3 regions of the Allobosea spartocytisi genome follow, and region 1 is predicted to be linked to each of the others. Evidence: riboswitches for the same ligand, from Rfam matches in the RefSeq annotation. Region 1 holds a riboswitch; each other region holds the start of a gene.
What was found. Region 1 has a riboswitch for cobalamin ahead of IED13_RS00590 (ribonucleoside-diphosphate reductase subunit alpha). Riboswitches for the same ligand answer to the same signal wherever they lie in the genome.
Positions count from the first base shown of each region.

Region 2: it holds a riboswitch for cobalamin, as region 1 does, so the genes downstream of both, IED13_RS16330 (TonB-dependent receptor plug domain-containing protein) here and IED13_RS00590 (ribonucleoside-diphosphate reductase subunit alpha) in region 1, are expected to answer to the same signal.
Region 3: it holds a riboswitch for cobalamin, as region 1 does, so the genes downstream of both, IED13_RS27775 (ABC transporter substrate-binding protein) here and IED13_RS00590 (ribonucleoside-diphosphate reductase subunit alpha) in region 1, are expected to answer to the same signal.

Region 1 covers NZ_JACXWY010000001.1:134,787-140,517, forward strand. Annotated here, with positions in the region: gene IED13_RS00590 (ribonucleoside-diphosphate reductase subunit alpha) at 1-2,472, opposite strand, end outside; cobalamin riboswitch at 2,585-2,785, opposite strand; gene IED13_RS00595 (cold-shock protein) at 3,324-3,533, shown strand; gene rpsU (30S ribosomal protein S21) at 3,673-3,939, shown strand; gene IED13_RS00605 (hypothetical protein) at 4,134-4,403, shown strand; gene IED13_RS00610 (sarcosine oxidase subunit gamma) at 4,439-5,056, opposite strand; gene IED13_RS00615 (sarcosine oxidase subunit alpha family protein) at 5,049-5,731, opposite strand, start outside.
Region 2 covers NZ_JACXWY010000009.1:195,795-201,525, reverse strand. Annotated here, with positions in the region: gene IED13_RS16335 (ABC transporter substrate-binding protein) at 1-674, opposite strand, end outside; gene IED13_RS16330 (TonB-dependent receptor plug domain-containing protein) at 671-2,620, opposite strand; cobalamin riboswitch at 2,740-2,940, opposite strand; gene IED13_RS16325 (serine hydrolase) at 3,195-4,112, opposite strand; gene IED13_RS16320 (ABC transporter permease) at 4,147-4,959, opposite strand; gene IED13_RS16315 (ABC transporter permease) at 4,964-5,731, opposite strand, start outside.
Region 3 covers NZ_JACXWY010000041.1:14,022-19,752, reverse strand. Annotated here, with positions in the region: gene IED13_RS27785 (Wzz/FepE/Etk N-terminal domain-containing protein) at 1-873, opposite strand, end outside; gene IED13_RS27780 (DUF3102 domain-containing protein) at 1,003-1,719, opposite strand; cobalamin riboswitch at 2,299-2,508, shown strand; gene IED13_RS27775 (ABC transporter substrate-binding protein) at 2,727-3,758, shown strand; gene IED13_RS27770 (FecCD family ABC transporter permease) at 3,755-4,798, shown strand; gene IED13_RS27765 (ABC transporter ATP-binding protein) at 4,809-5,591, shown strand.

The DNA.
Region 1 (5,731 bases):
CATCACCTCGTCCCAGAGCCCCCTCGCCTTCAGGTCATGAACGAGCCCGGCATTCACCACGGTGAAGTCGCCCGACATGTTCGCCTTAACGTAGAGCTGGCTGTAGCTCGGCTCGATCGACTGCGAGACGCCGACGATGTTGGAGATCGTCGCGGTCGGCGCGATCGCCATGGTGTTGGAGTTGCGCATGCCGGTCGTGACGACCCGCTCGCGCAGGCCCTCCCAGTCCAGCGTCGAGGAGCGGTCGAGTTCGACATCGCCGTCGCGGGCGTCCGAGAGGATGTCGAGCGAGTCGATCGGCAGGATGCCCTTCGACCAGAGCGAACCCTCGAAGCTCGGATAGCGCCCGCGCTCGGCGGCGAGATCGACCGAGGCCTGGATCGCATGGAAGCTGATCACTTCCATCGACGTATCGGCGAAGGCGACGGCGCCTTCCGAGGCCGCCGGCAGACGCAGTGTCTGGAGCGCGTCCTGGAAACCCATCAGCCCCAAGCCCACCGGGCGATGGCGCAGGTTCGAGCGGCGTGCCTCGGGGATCGTGTAGAAATTGATGTCGACGACGTTGTCGAGCATGCGCATCGCGGTGGTCACGGTGCGGGCCAGGCGAGCCTGATCGAGCCCATCGGGCGTCACATGCGCCGCGAGGTTCACCGAGCCGAGATTGCAGACCGCGACCTCGTCGGCCGAGGTGTTGAGCGTGATCTCGGTGCAGAGGTTCGAGGAATGCACCACGCCGGCATGCTGCTGCGGCGAGCGCAGATTGCAGGCATCCTTGAAGGTAATCCAGGGATGGCCGGTTTCGAACAGCATGGTCAGCATGCGCCGCCAGAGGTCGAGCGCCTTCACCCGTTTGAAGACCTTGATCTGGCCAGCGGCTGCCTTCGCCTCATAAGCCTCGTAGGCCGTCTTGAATGGCTTGCCATAGAGATCGTGCAGGTCCGGAACCTCGTCCGGCGAGAACAGCGTCCAGTCGCCGCCGGCCTCGACGCGCTGCATGAACAGGTCGGGAATCCAGTTCGCCGTGTTCATGTCATGGGTGCGGCGGCGGTCGTCGCCGGTGTTCTTCCGGAGATCGAGGAACTCCTCGATATCGACATGCCAGGTCTCGAGATAGGCGCAGACCGCGCCCTTGCGCTTGCCGCCCTGATTGACGGCGATGGCCGTATCGTTCGCGACCTTCAGGAACGGCACCACGCCCTGGCTCTCGCCATTGGTGCCCTTGATATGGGCGCCGAGACCGCGCACCGGCGTCCAGTCATTGCCGAGGCCGCCCGAGTACTTGGCGAGCAGCGCATTGTCCTTCACCGCCTTGAAGATACCGTCGAGATCGTCAGCGACGGTGGTCAGGAAGCAGGAGGAGAGCTGCGGGCGCAGCGTCCCGGAATTGAACAGCGTGGGGGTCGAGGCCATGAAATCGAAGGATGAGAGCAGATCGTAGAATTCGATCGCCCTGCCCTCGCGATCGATCTCGCGGATGGCGAGACCCATGGCGACACGCATGAAGAAGGCCTGCGGCAGCTCGAAGCGGTTGCCCCGGACATGCAGGAAATAGCGGTCGTAAAGCGTCTGGAAGCCGAGATAGTCGAATTGCAGATCGCGCTCGGGCTTGAGTGCAGCGGCGATGCGGGCGATGTCGAAGCGGCCGAGCTCGGGGTCGATCAGCTCGTTCGCGATGCCGGTCTTGAGATAGGCATGGAAGTAGTCGGCATAAAGCACTGACATCTCTTCCTGCGTCGCCTGCTCTGCGCGGCCATGGACGAAGCTCAGTGCCTCGCGACGGAGCTTGTCCAGCAGCAGGCGCGCGGAGACCTTGGCGTAGTTCGGCTCGCTCTCGATCAGCGTGCGGGCGGCAAGGATCGGCGCCAGTGCCAATTCGTCGAGCGAGATGCCGTCATAGAGATTGCGGCGCGCCTCGGTGAGGACCGGCTCGGCCGAGACGCCGTCGAGATCGGCACAAGCCTCGCGAACCACCTTGTCGAGGCGGCCGGCGTCGAGCGGGATAAGCGTCCCGTCGGCGAGCTTCATGTGCAGCAAGGGAGCTGCGGAGGCGACAGGCTTCGTCTCGGCAACCGCCCTCGCCCGCTCGCGCGCCCGCTCCTCGCGATAGAGCACATAGGCACGGGCGACCTTGTGGTGTTCGCCGCGCATCAGGGCGAGCTCGACCTGGTCCTGCACATCCTCGATATGGAAAGTGCGGCCGGTCGCAGCCCGGCGGGTCAGCCCCGCGACGACCTGCTCTGTCATCTCCGCGACGGCTTCGTGGATGCGGCGCGAAGCGGCGGCGTTCGATCCTTCGACGGCGAGGAACGCCTTGGTCAACGCCACGGTGATCTTCGAGGGATCGAACGGCGTCACCGCGCCGTTGCGGCGAATGATCTGGTAGCCGGGCTCGCTCGCAGCGAGCTTCGACAGTGTCGGCTCTGCGGCTGACGGAGCGGCGGCAGGCCGCTCGGCTTCAATGGAAAGAGACATCGGCATCAACCCCAAATGTTGGGGGCAAAGGCCAGAGCGGTTGCGTCGAGAAGGCGCGCGGCACCATAAGGCCGCGACCTGCCAAGCGCACCACCGGGACACCCCGCCCGAGGACGTATACGAGGTCGCGGCAGGTCTCCTGGCTCACGGGTCAGCGCTCTCGTCCCGTCTTCCCAAGGCCTTGCAGCCTCAGTGACTTATCGTGGACGTGAACTCGCCGCTTACAGTTGCGGGGGCAGCGCCGGTCTCTCACCGGCTTCCCTCTTAGCTCTCGATCTTGCGATTCGAGAGACCATCGACCACCAGATCTAGTAGCTAAAGGGCATCGCCTGTCAACAGGTCGTGACGCCGCCGTCCGGCGCCTGTGAAGATCGGGGATCACCGCGCGGCCTCCGGCCTACCCTGTTCGTGCTGTTCGGCAATGACGTCGGCTCTGCCTTCGCTTCGGCGAAACCGCGTCGAGCGATGCTTCGCGCCTCAAGCGCTAGCGCCCCTTCGCCGCCCGCCATGATCGACGCACGCCCCGTTCCCGAGCTTCGCGCAATTCGCGACCGCCACGAGCTGTCTGCGATGGCTGCCGAGCCGCCCCAGCGTATCGCGATAGCGCGTCTCAGGCCGGGTCACACGGTTGCTGTCGGTCGATTTGGCGCCCGGCTGATTTTCCGAAAATATTGCGAGATAAAACCTTCCATTTGACAATGTGTCTTATAAGTACCATGATAGAAACATCGATCTAGGCCGAACGAATTGGCCCCGCGCTTTCATCGCGCACTGCTGACGAACTTCCTGCTCAAATCGAAAAATGCGCTGCACCCGCGGCGCATGAACAATAGCCTTTACAGGAGGTCAGCATGGCCAGTGGCACAGTTAAGTGGTTCAACACCGACAAGGGTTTTGGTTTCATCCAGCCGGAAGACGGCGGCCAGGACGCCTTCGTCCATATCAGCGCCGTGGAGCGTGCCGGTCTGCGCACGCTGAAGGAAGGCCAGAAGGTCTCCTATGAGCTGGTGCAGGACAAGCGCTCCGGCAAGGTGTCTGCGGACAACCTGCAGGCCGAGTGAGCTAGACGCCATCCGGCGCGTCAATCGAGATCAGCGGCGACCGCGGATGTACCGGCGCCCGTTCGATTGAGCGGCGGATAGCCACGGAGGGGTCGGGATCAACCCGGCCCTTTTTGTTTGCATCAGAAGGGAAATTCGAATGCAGGTTCTCGTTCGCGACAACAACGTCGACCAGGCGCTTCGCGTCCTCAAGAAGAAGATGCAGCGTGAAGGCGTGTTTCGCGAGATGAAGGCGCGTCGCGCCTACGAGAAGCCGTCCGAGCGGCGAACCCGCGAGAAGGCCGAAGCCATCCGCCGCGCCCGCAAGGCAGCGCGCAAGCAGGCTCAGCGCGAAGGATTGCTGCCGATGCCGAAGCGCGTGGAACGGCCGGCACGGCCCGGGCAGGCCCCCGCGCAGGCACGATAGGCGAGGATTTGGGCTTGGGCTTCAATCCGCAGGATTTTGCCGATGGCCGGGCCTGCTCGCCAGGCCGAACCGGCGAGGATCGAAGCCGAGCCCCACGCAAGGTTCTGCCCGAAGCCGTTCGATCCATGCAGGAGCGTGCTGCCGGAAAACGCCGCTGACGCCCTGGCGTCCTGCGTTCGAGAAGGAGTTTGCCGATGTCGAGCAACAGAATTCCGCCGGAAGAGGCGCAATTGCGGGCCCAGAGCAGAGCGACGCTCGCAGCGCAACGCCGCGCCGAGGCCGAAACGGCCCTGGAAGCGTTGCGGGTGGAACAGATCGCCGTCCGCGAGCGCACCGCAAAACTGCGGGCCTTGCGGCTCGCCAAGGAGGCCGCCGACGCCGAGGCCGCCGCGGCGGTGCCGCCAGCCAAGACGCGAGCCAAGCCCGCCAAGACCGTTGTTCGGCGGAGAACCGCTTCTTCCTGATCTCCAACCGGAGGATGGCGCGCGAGGCGTTGCCGTCAGTCTTGGTCAGCAACCCGGCAGCCGAACTCGGCCGCCGCTGCGGTGAACCAGGACCAGAAGCTTCCTGCCATGCTGCGTGCGACCATGATCTCGAAGACGGGTCCGTCCGGCCCGTCGGCGAGGCGCCATAGCTGCACGCCGAGATAGGCCACGCTCGTCACGGCGGTCTCGCCGACGCCGAAGGCCGAAGGATGCAGGTCGAGCATCACGCCCTTTGCCAGCAGATCGCGGGTCCTGGGGCCCTGAAGCCGGAAGGCGGCGCGCGCATCGCTCTGATCGCTGATGGCGGCATGGGTCGCGAATTCATCGAGCAATGGCTGGAAGCCGTCGCGCGAAGCCGCGCGCAGCAGCCATTGGTCCGGCCCCGCCCAGATCGCGTCATGGGCCCCGCCCGATACGATCCTCGGCATCTCCGGCAACGCGATGCCGAGCCGGCCTTCGACGGCCCGCGACAGGGCCATCGCCGCACCCGGCCGGGCGATCAGGGTCGCCAGGCCGAAACCATCCAGCAGAGTCGCAACGACGCCGGTCTCGCCCTTCGCGCCGAAGGAGCCGGGTTGCGCGATGCCCGCCCAGGCGCTGCGCGGGCGCCATGAGGTCGCGATCTCAGCCATGGAGGCAGTTTCCTTCCGGATCGACGAAGACGGGCGAGCAGATCTCGACGACGATGTCGCCATTTCGGACGGGATCGTAAGCACGCACGCGCTCGCCGATGCGACCGGCGCCGTTCCGGATCAGGCCGAGGCCGATCCAGTGGTTCAGATGCGGCGAATGGGCAACCGAGGTCATGTAGCCCTCGTCGTTCTCCATCACCGCCGCCTTGCCGATGCCGATGAAGTGGGCGCCGGCCCGCAGGCGCTGGGAGGGATCGACCGGCTTGAAGCCGACGAAGGACGGCCGGTCCCGCTCGATCAGGGCCGGCCTGCCCGCCATCAGGCGGCCGATATAGTCCTTCTTCGAAGACATCATCTTGCCGAGGCCCAGATCGCGCGCCGTGGTCTGGCCGTTGAGCTCGTTGCCGGCGACATGGCCCTTCTCGATGCGCATCACCCCGAGCGCCTCGGTGCCATAGGGCGTGATGCCGAAGGGCTGGCCGGCCTGCATCAGGGCGCGCATCATCGCATCGCCATAGGCGGCCGGAACCGCCAGCTCATAGGCCAATTCGCCCGAGAAGGAGATCCGGAACAGCCGCGCCGGAATGCCTCCGCCGACCGTCACGGCGCGCGCCGCGAGATAAGGGAAGGCCTCGTTCGAGATGTCGTGCTCGTGATCGACGACGCCGCGCAGGG
Region 2 (5,731 bases), on a different contig from region 1:
AGCACCAGCACCTCCGCGCCGGCGAGCGCGACCGTCTCGAGCGGGATTTGTCCATAGCTCTCGATGCCGAGCTCTGCGGCGATGTTGACCAGCCCGGCACGCGTCAGGATCTCGTCCACCAGCGAGCCGCGCCCGACGGTGAAACCGTTCGGGCGAAGGACGATCGCACGCAGCGGCCGCGCCGGGCGACGCGCTACAAGCACATCAAGGCGGGCATCGATATCGGCGATCAGCGCCTCACCACGCGTCTGCGCGCCGAGCAACGCCGCCATCTCGCGGATTTGGGCACGCATCTCCGCGAGGTTGCGCGGCACACTGAACTCGCGCGGCGACGCTCCGACGCGTTTCAGCAGCCCGATAGTCGCCCGCGTCGTGTAGGCACCGGCAACGACGAGATCGGGCTTAAGCGCCAGGACCTGCTCGACGAGCCCGTGATTGGCCGGGATCCGGCGCGCGACTTCTGCCATGTTGGCGTTAAGCGGGTCCTGCGAGAGCCAGGTCACGGAGGCGATGCGCTTAGCGTCGGCGAGGCGGAGCACCAGCTCGTCTGTGCACATGTTGAGCGAGACGATGCGCTCCGGCTGCGCGCGCGCTGCTGCGGTCGCCGCGAGCACGAAGCCCGCGACCACCAGCGCTGCTCGCAGCGTGCAGCGGGGACAGCGATCCGCCGTCATCCGCCGAACGCGACCTTGATGCCGCCGAAGGCGCCGAAACCAGGCACAAGGAAGCCGACCGGGTTCTCCCAGCGCTTATCGAACAGGTTGTCGACGCGCCCGAAGACCGTGACCTTGTCGGTCGCCTTGTATTCGGCGGCGAGGTTGACCAGGGTCGCGCCCTTGGCCTTCAAGCGAGGCACCGAGAAGTCCCGGTTCCCATCGACCCAGGGGCCAACATAGATCAACGTGGCCGAAAGGCTGAGCTTCTCGATCGGCGCCCAGGTCACGGTGCCGCTGGCCTTGTGACGTGGCCGACGCAGTAGCTCCTGATGCGCGGTCTCATCCTTGGCGAGCGTGAAAGTGTAGTCGCCCCGGACGCGCAACTGCTCGGAGATCTGCAGCGCGGCGAAGGCTTCGACCCCTTTCGTCTCGGCCTTGCCGACATTGGCATAGGAGTTACGCGCCGCATTGGTGACGATCAGGTTCTCGATATCGTTCTGGAACCAGGTAGCACCGAACTGGACGCGCTTGTCGAAGAGCGGCTGCTCGAAGCCGATGTCCCAGCCCTTGCTCTCCTCAGGCTTGAGGTTCGAGTTGCCGAAGAAGTTGAAGCCCGGCCGGTAGTCGATGAACAGCTCGGCGAGCGTCGGCGCCTTGAAGCCGGTGCCATAGCTCGCCTTCAGCTTCGTCTCGGTGCCCGGCACGATATAGGCCGGCGCGATCCGATAGGTGGTGTGACCGCCATAGCTGTCGTCGTGATCGTGGCGGATGTTCGCTGCGAGGAAGAACCGATCGGCGAAGCTGACCTGATACTCAAGGTAAGCCGCCTTGTTGCCGTTCGAGGCCGTGAAGCTGGGGGTCTCCAGCCGCTCGCGCTCCCAAGAGAGCCCCCCGATCAGCATATGGCCCTTGGCGATCTCGAAATCGCCCCGCCAGTCGAGCTTCATGCGCTCACCAAGGTTCTCCGTCGGCAAACCAAGGATCCCGAAGGCGTTGGGCGAGCGGTTCGAACGGTCCTGATTCGAGTAGGAGATGCCGAACCGGTTTACGAAGCGCCCGCCGAGCGGGTCCCAGACCACCTCGCCGCGAGTGAAGGCTTGGGCGTAGTTCGAAAGTGCTCGATAGGGCGTCGGCCGGCCCGGGAAGCCGGCATCGTAGGTCGAGCGGAACTGGCCGTCGGTATAGCGGCCGACCCAGTTGACGCTGAGCGTGTCGGTCAGCGCAAAGCCGAGGCGCCCGGAATAGCTATAGGCGTCATAAGCGTTCGGCTTAACGCGCACGCCCGGCGGGATCAGGTTCGGCGGCACCGAATCGGTTGAGTCCGAGCGCATATGGGAAACGTTGAAGACGTAATTGAAGCGATCGTCGCCGCCGCTGAATCCGGCCGCCTGGTTGAAAGTGCCGTGCGATCCGGCCTCGATGCGCGCCGTTGCCTTCGGCGGACCCTCGCCACGCTTGGTGGTGATCGAAATCACGCCGCCGATGGCGTTGGCGCCGTAGAGGCCGCTCTGGGGGCCGCGCAGCACCTCGATGCGTTCGATGTCGTCGGTCAACATCGAGCCAAAGTCGAAGGAGCGGTTCGGCGTCGAGGGGTCGTTCGCCTCAATGCCGTCGATCAGAACCTTGACGTGGTTCGAGTTGGTGCCGCGCATGAAGACCGAGGTCTGGCCGCCCGGACCGCCGATCTGGACGATGTTCAGCCCCGGCACAGCGGCAAGCGCCTGCGGCAGGGTGCGGCGCTGCTGCTGCTCGATCTCCTGAGCGGTGACCACCGTGACGGAGCTCGCGACCTCGCGCACCGGAGTCGGCGTGCCGGTCGCGCTGACGACGATTTGGTCGAGCGCGATGGTTTCGCCGGGGGCCTGGGCACGGGCGGGATGAGCCAGCAACGTAGCACCGGCGGCAAGGGACAATGCGATGACGGAAGACGAGCCGCGCTGCGCGGCTCCGGAAAGGCGGATCACGATGAGACCTCGGGCGTTGACGTCTGTGGCACGTCACCGCGAACGCGATCTCCCGTTCACTCCCGGCAGGGAGCAGACAGTCGAGCAGCGATCGAAACACCCCGTTCGAACGTGTTCGCGTGTGACCACGACTGACGGCAGGTCTCCTGGCTCGCGGGTCGTCGCCTTGTCACCGCCTTCCCAGGGCCGAGGTCCCAGTGGCGTATGGCGATAAGGCTCGCCGCTTACAGTTGCGGGGGCAGCCGCAGCATAGAATGGCAAATCATCCGCACTGCGTTCCCTTTTGATCCCGTGAGGGAACCGTCGCGTTTACGAGTAAGGCGGAAAAGTGGCGGGGTCAATTGGCAATGTGGCGCGGTCGTGCCGAGCCGAGTTGGGATCGGATCTCGCGCGCAAATTCGTGGCGTAAGTGTCTGTTATTGTGTGGTATTTCGGCGGCGCGTTCGGCAAAAACCCAGCTTCGGAGGGACGTGCTCCCTCGGCAAGCTGCCTTCAGCGGGCAGCGTTCTCTAGGGTGCGGGTTCCACCGTCAGTGTCGCGTCGTGTTGAACTCTCGATGAGATTGCAACACGGATCAGAGGTCTAGGATCTCCTTCGCAGCGATGGATCCGAGCTGCGGCAGAAACCCGTCGTCCTCGGCGATCGCCTCGCCTTGCGAAAACACCGTCAGGATGAACTCGGCACCATCTGGCAGAACGGCTCGAAGCGCGTCGTGGCGTCGAAAATCGGCGCGCTCGTCGCCGAGCCAGCGGGTGCGTCCCGCCTTCGACCAGATCTGCGTTCCGGCAGGCATGCCGCCCGCGAGATAGCCCGTGACCTGATAGGCACCTCGCGGCAGGAAGGGACTAGCGAGATCGCGGGCGAGTAGATTCTGGACCTTCTCTCGGCTCGCCTCGGTCAGCACCGAGCCATGGAAGATCGCATGCATCAGACGGGCCATGGCAATCGGCGTGAGCGCATTGTGCCCGGCCGGCGAACAATCGAGGCCGATCTTTTCACGGCCATAGCGCAGGTCGTCCATCAGCTTCTGATTGAGGTTGATGCCGACTAGCTCCGGCCAGCCGAGCTGCGCGAAGAAGCGATTGACCATCTGGCGCCGCTCGCCCCATTCGGTCATCTCCGGCTCGGAAAGCAGCGTGTCCCCGGTCGTTCCGGATAGCAGATCGATGACATAGTTTGTCGCCGAATTGGAGGACCAGAGGATCATGTCGCGCATGGCGCGATCCAGTTCCTCGTGCTCGGTGAGTTGTCCTGCCTCAAGTGCGGCCTGCGCGGCGACGAGGAAGAAGACCTTGACCAGCGAGCAGGGATAGCTGCGCCAATCGGGCCGAAAGGCAGCGCCCTTCGGCCGCCCGCTATCTCTGGTTGGCTGTAGCAACACGAAGCCGAACTGCTCGGCCGGGACGCCGCGTTCGCGGAAGATGGCTTCGGCCTTCGCCGTCAGCAATGCGCCGATGCGCTGCAGGTTTTCATCCGTATCGAAAAAGCTCATGGCGCACCTGTCGGAGGCGGATCGGAAAAGGAGGTCAGCCCTTGGGCCGAAGGGCGGTGTCGAGGCCTTCGCCGATCAGCGCGAAGGTGACGCCGGTGTAGATGATCGCGAAACCCGGGAAGGTCGCGATCCACCAGGCATCGAACAGGAACTGGCGTCCGTCCGAGATCATCAGTCCCCATTCCGGTGTCGGCGGCTGGATGCCGAGGCCGAGGAAGCTGAGCGAGGTCACGGCGAGGATGGTCAGCACCACATCGGCCATCGCGTAGACGATCGCCGGATTGACCGCATTCGGCAGGATATGGGCGGTGACGATCCGCGGTGTCGTGCAGCCGAGGCTGCGCGCCGCCTGGACGAATTCGAGATTGCGCAGCACCAGAACCTCGCCGCGTACGATGCGGGCGAACGAGATCCAGTTCACCAGAAGGAAGGCCAGGTAGAGATTGGCCTCGCCCGGCCCGAGCACGCCGACGATGGCGATGACGAGCACATAGAAGGGGAAAGCCCAGAAGATGTCGGTAATGCGCATGATGAAGGTGTCGACGCGCCCGCCGATGAAACCGGAGATCGCGCCGATCATCACGCCGAGAAGGGCCGGCGCGACAACGCAGATCAGCGCGACCTTGAGGTCGACATAGCCGCCGGCCAGCACGCGCGAGGCGACGTCGCGCCCGAGATCATCGGTGCCGAACCAGTTCGCCAGGGAGGGCGGCTGGAGCGTGTTGCCATAGTCGACCTCGAAGGGATCGTGCGGCGTCCAGATCTGGCCGAGCGCGACGAAACCGGCGAGCAGAACCAGCATGGCGAGCCCGACGAAAAGGCTCGGATTGGAGCGGAAGCGGCTCATTGGCTCATTCCAGCCTGATACGCGGATCGGCGAGCGCATAAGCGAGATCGGTCGCCAGATTGATCAGCACGACGAGGACGGCGAAGACGATGGTGAGCCCCTGGATCAGCGGATAGTCGCGGGAGAAGATCGACTCGACGAAGAGCGAGCCGAGCCCCGGCAGGGCGAAGACGGTCTCGATCACCACCGTGCCGCCGATCACCCAGCTCGTATGAGCGCCAAGCACCGATATCGATGAGATCAGCGCATTGGGCAGCACATGGACGCCCATCAGCCGGCCCGTGCCGGCGCCTTTTGCGCGTGCCGTCGTGACGTAGTCGGAGCCGAGCACGGCGAGGATGGCGCTGCGCAGACTGCGGATCGTCAGCGAGGCGGTCGCCAGCGCGATGACGAGTGCCGGCAGCGTCGTATGGTGCAGACGCGAGAGCAGGTCATCGCCATAGCCCGAGGTCGGGAACAGCGGCAGCCAGATCGCAAAGAGGATGACGAAGATCAGCCCGAGCCAGAAGGACGGCATCGCGATGACGATGGTGAAAGCGAGCTTGATCGCGAGATCGACCGGGCCGCCGCGCCGCATCGCCGACCAGAGTGCGAGCGGCACCGTCATCGCCACGGCGAGCACTGTCGAATAGGCGACGAGCCACAAAGTCGCCGGCAGCCGCTCCAGCACGAGTTGCATCACCGGTCGGGCATGCACGACCGAGCGGCCGAGGCTGCCCGAGCCGATATCGGCGAGGAACAGCAGATATTGCCGCCAGAGCGGCAGATCGAG
Region 3 (5,731 bases), on a different contig from region 1:
GCCGGCACGCTGCCGAGCCTGGCTCGAAATCGCGGGCTTGCCGCTTTTGAACAAGGGGATCGCGCCGATGCACTCCAGGCCGAAACGCTGAATCTGCGCGGCACTGCGGATCGTCTTGTCCCGGAAGTCGAGAAACAGCGCCAGCGCCGCCCCGATCACCACTCCGGCCATGACCGTAGCCATGATGATCAGGATCTTCCGCGGTCCGTTGGGCTTGTCCGGAGCGAGCGCCGGCGTCATCACATAGACGCTGGGTCCCAGCCCCTGCAGCCGCTCGCGCAGCAATGGCGAGCGCTCGCCATCCTGCTCCGCGTTGAGACGCGCCTGAAGCATGACCTGGCTGATGCCATTGGCGATGAGCGCGGACTTCTCCGGATCGGAGGTCGTGACGTCGACGAGGATCGTGTGACTGGTTCCGACCCGCTTGACCGCGATGCTCCTGGCGAGGGACTCGATGGCGGTTTCCTGCTTCGCGCGGCTCTCGTCGGAGGTTGCTGGCGACGTGCCGGAAAGCCACCGGGCGAGCCCCTGAAGCACCGTCGCCGCGGGAACGAACTCGGAATCCTCGGTCAGGTCCAGCGCCCCGACGACCTTAGCCAGGGTGCCGCGCGAGCGGATGACCTCGCTCTCGTTCTCGACCTGCGTGAGATCGGCGCGCCCGAGGGAAATGACGAGGTCGGGGCCGGGCTGAACTTCCTTCACATAGACCAGGAGCTGCGTCGACGCCGTATAGCTCGCTGGCCTCAGCACCGTGTAGAGCAGGCCAAGCATCGCCGCGAGACCGACACATGCGGCAATGAGCTTCCAGCGGCGGCGTAGGCTGAGAAGGCCGAATGTTGTGGAGGGCTGGCGCTCGTCAATATAGACCGACATTGGGCTTCCGATCTGTATCCACCGACCATTTGATGTCTTTGCAGGAACTCCGCTCCCTCAAAGACGGCGTTCGCAAGTCACACAACGCGAATACGCGGGCTGTAAGTCACGATAAAACTTCGATATTTTTCACTGCAGCTTTGCAGGAACGAATTCGCACGATTGATTCGTCGCTGTACTGGGCAAAGCCAATTCCAGATGCTCGGCGTCCACAACACGCGCCGCTCTCATCCAGACAAAGGCTCTGTTCCAGACCTCCCAGCTCATCTCCTCCATGATGAGCCCGTAATCCTCCGGGCTGAGCCGCCGCAAAATCAGCTCAGCCACCCTGCGGGCCCGGTCCGCGCCCGGGTCGTTTCGCCTCCCTTCGGCGGGCCCGTTAAGCTCGCGCGGGGGAAGAAACGACGAGGAGAATCCTTCCTGCGCCGGACGCTGCACCGCCTCCATCCTGGTCTTGCGCGTATCCACGACCTGCGAATGCAGCTCGCTGCGGGACACGCGCTCACCATTCTCGAGTCGCTGCAGGATGGTGGTGCGAACCGCCGGCGGGGTCGTCTTGGCGAGATAGACACGAAGCGTCGATGGAACCATCAGCGCGACGAGCTTCGCATTCGCATCGGAATCGGCGCCGCGCGCCAGCTTCATCAGGTCCTGCGCGGTCCTGATCTTGAACTCGCACGCCTTTTCGACCCATTTGACGAAGACCCCGTGGGGCAGCCGCTCCTTGACGCGAAGGAGCTCGCGGCCGATTTCCACAGCATGTTCGGTCGCAGCCCGACGCAGGACCTTGATCCTTTGAGCGGCATCCTGCAATTCTGTCGCGGAGAGCTGTGCATTCGGCAACACGGCTATACCCTCACTCAACCCACAGTACTATTCAGCTTACGCTTGGTGCACTGCACCGTGAAGCGAGCAAAGGGGTTCCCGTCGGCGCAAAGGGAGTAGCTCCTTGAGGCGACACGCGATCCGTTTACGACGCCGGCTCGGCGACAGAGATTAAATAAAAATCTAATTTATATCAGTTACTTATCATATTTTAGGAGAATCGGAGCTACCCCCGTTCCGCTCCGCGACAAGCGAAATGAGCCTCGCTTTTCGGAAGCTCCCGCCTGATGGCAGCTCGGCCTCTCTTCAGAAACATTACCTTACGTAAGTATCAAGACGGGATGCCGCGTGGCAGAAATCGCCGCAAGCGAGATCTTGGCTGCCGGAAGGTCACGCCCGCAGTGAACCGATCTCCTGGCAGGGCGAACCAGAAACCCGGGCAGCAACATAGCCAGTGACGCTGCGTCGAGCGGAGAAAGCCCGGACATCACACCGGTCTGCGAAGCCGCCGCGCCTGGGCCCCAGATCTACAGTGCCGTCGGCGTATCGACGTCGATCATGATGGTCCCGAACCGAGCTTGACGGTGCGGCACGACCTTATAGGTTGGACGTGATCGAGGTTCTCCAGATTCAGCCTGGAGCTAAGAGGGAATTCGGTGAGGCGCGTTGCGCCAAAGCCGAGGCTGCCCCCGCAACTGTAAGCGGCGAGCTCTCCGTCCATCGTCCACTGGCGCGTGCCGCGCCGGGAAGGCCGGGCGGAACCGGCGTCGACCCGCGAGCCAGGAGACCTGCCCCGGTCATCGAAGACGTCTTTCGGACGGGGTGTTCCGGAGGTGTGTGTCGGTGATGGCCGCGCGGCCGTTATCCGTCCGCATCCTGCGCAGCTCCCGCATCCGTCATCTCGGGGAGCGATGAAGTCCATGTTCATGAAGACCGCCGGCCGCGCTGTCGCGGGGAGCTTGACGGCTGCGCGCCGCTCGCCCTATCAGAAATGTAACAATGTTTCGTATAAGGCTTGCTCTGTGCCGATTGCGCGCCCTCTCGTCCGCCTGCTTCAATGGCCCGTCCTGGCATTCCTCGGCAGCCTGGCCGCGGGCGCGGCCGGCGCAGCGCCCACCCAGTACCCGCTGACCCTGGAGAACTGCCGCGAGACGATCACCTTCACCGCCGCGCCCAAGCGCGTCGTCTCAATCGGCCAGACGCAGACCGAGATCCTCTATGCGCTCGGCCTCGGCGATCGCGTCGTCGGCACCGCCGTCTGGTTCTCGCCCATCGCCAAGCCCTATGAGGCGGTCAATGCCAAGGTGAAGCGCCTCGCCGACAACGACCCCAGCTTCGAGGCGGTTCTCGCGCAGGAGCCGGACCTCGTCACCGCAATGTTCGAATGGCATGTCGGCCCCAACGGCATCGTCGGCAAGCGCGATCAGTTCGCCAAGGTCAAGGTGCCCACCTATGTCTCGCCGACCGATTGCGTCGGCAAGGACAATTCCGGCGGCGGCGACGGTGTGCGCACACAGATGTTCACGATGGAGCTGGTCTATCGCAACATCCGCGAATTCGGGCAGATCTTCGACGTGTCCGACCGCGCCGAGACGCTCGTCGCCGAGCTCAAGGCGCGCGAGGAGAAGGCGGTCCAGGCGGTGGCGGATGCAAAGGTCAAGGACGTGCCGGTCGTCGTCTGGTTCTCCAGCAAGGACATCAAGGGCGACGGCTTCATGGCCGGCAGGAACGGCGTGCCCGCCTACATCCTGTCGAAGCTCGGGGCGCGCAACATCATCACGACCAATGAGGAATGGCCGCTGGTCGGCTGGGAGAGCACCGCCGCCGCCAATCCCGCGGTCATCGTCACGGTGAAGATGGATCGCCGCCGCTTTCCGGCTGATGATATTGAGAAGAAGCTCGATTTCCTGAAAACCGACCCCGTCGCCAGCAAGCTCGACGCGGTGAAGAACAATCGCATCGTCATCATGGATGTCGGAGCGACCCGCGCCGGGCTCGATACGGTGGACGGCATCGAGACGCTCGCCAAGGCGATCGCCGGCTTCGGTCTGACTCCTTGAGCCACGCAGCCCACGGCCCGAACTGGCCGGCGCGGATCGCCGTCGCGCTGGTTTCGCTGCTGGCGCTCACCTTCGCGGTGGCGCTGGCGGTGACGATCGGCGAGATGCGCATCCCGTTGGAGACGGCGTTGAAGGCGCTCGGCAACGGGCTCTTCGGTCTCGACTGGCCCGTCAGCGCGATCCAGCAGGGCGTGATCTTCGACTATCGCCTCAGCCGGGCGCTGATGGCGGGGTTGTGCGGCGGCGCGCTCGCTCTCTCAGGCGCAATCCTGCAGGCGCTGCTGCGCAATCCCCTGGCGGAGCCTTACGTTCTCGGCATCTCGGCGGGAGCCTCGACCGGCGCCGTCGCGGTGCTGATCCTCGGCGTCAGCATCGGCGGCACGGCGCTGACGGTCTCGGCCGGCGCCTTCATCGGCTCCTGCGCCGCGCTCGCGGTGGTCGCGCTCCTGGCGACCGGAGCGGGCGGGGCGAGCGATCGCGTCATCCTCGCCGGTGTCGCCACCTCGCAGCTCTTCAACGCGGCGACCGCGACGATCGTGACGACGCTCGCCAGCGCCGAGCAGGCGCGGGGCGTGATGTTCTGGCTCCTTGGGAATTTCGGCGGCGTCCGCTGGCCCGACCTCTGGATCGCGGCGCCGGTCGCCTTCATCGGTTTCGGCATCTGCATGCTGCACGCCAAGGCGCTCGACGCCTTCGCTTTCGGCGTCGACGCGGCCGCCTCGCTCGGCGTCGCGGTCACGCGGGTGAAAATCGTGCTCTTCGCCACGACCGCGGTGATGACCGCCGTGATGGTCTCGATCGTCGGAACGGTGGGCTTCGTCGGGCTGATCATTCCCCATGCCGCCCGTTTCCTCGTCGGTTCCGGCCATGCCCGGCTTTTGCCCGCCTGCCTCGTCATCGGTGCGATCTTCATGATCCTCGCCGACATCCTGTCGCGCGTGCTGATCCCGCAGCAGATCCTGCCGATCGGCGTGGTCACCGCGCTGTTCGGCGCGCCGGTCTTCGCCTTGATCCTCTATCGCGCCAGGAAACCCAAATGATGGGGCCTACATGACGCTCGCGATGCGAGAGGTGCGCTGGGGCACCGCCGGCCGGATGATCATCGACGGGGTGACACTGCAGGCGGCGCCAGGCCGGGTGCTCGGCCTGATCGGTCCGAACGGCTCGGGCAAATCGAGCCTTCTCAGGCTGCTTTGCCGGTTGCGCAATGTCGCGAGCGGCGTCGTCATGCTTGATGGGCGTGACATCGCCGGCGTGGCGCGGCGCGATCTCGCGCGCCGCCTCGCCTTCGTGGAGCAGCAGGCGACGACCGAGATCCAGCTGTCCGTCTGCGACGTCGTCCGCCTCGGCCGCACGCCGCATCGCGCAGCGCTGGCATCCTGGAGCGCGGCGGACGAGGCGGCGGTGAACGAAGCGCTGGCGCGGGTCGGGCTCGCGGAGCGGCACGACCAGTCCTGGCATACGCTGTCGGGCGGCGAGCGCCAGCGGGCCCATATCGCCCGGGCGCTGGCGCAGGAACCGAGCGAGCTGATCCTCGACGAGCCGACCAACCATCTCGACATCCAGCACCAGCTCGCGATCCTCAACCTCATCCGCCGCCTCGGCATCACCTGCATCATGGCGCTGCACGATCTCAACCTCGCAGCGATGTTCTGCGACGAGATCGCGCTGCTGCATGAGGGGCGGCTGGAAGCGGCGGGTTCGCCGGACGAGGTCCTGACGAGCAAAACGATCCAACGCATCTTCGGCGTCGCGGTCGCGATCCGGCCCGGAGCGTCCGGGCGGCGCCACATCGAATACCTGATCGAGGCCGAGGGAAGAGAGCGGTCTTAATCGTTCCCGGCGCCCTGCGAGAGCAGGCCGCAACGCCATGTCGTTCGCGGGATCGAACGCGATCGACACATCGACCATATTGCGGGGCGGCCGCCTGACGACGTCACGCAGCCTCAGGCAATCCCGAGGTTCACATCTGC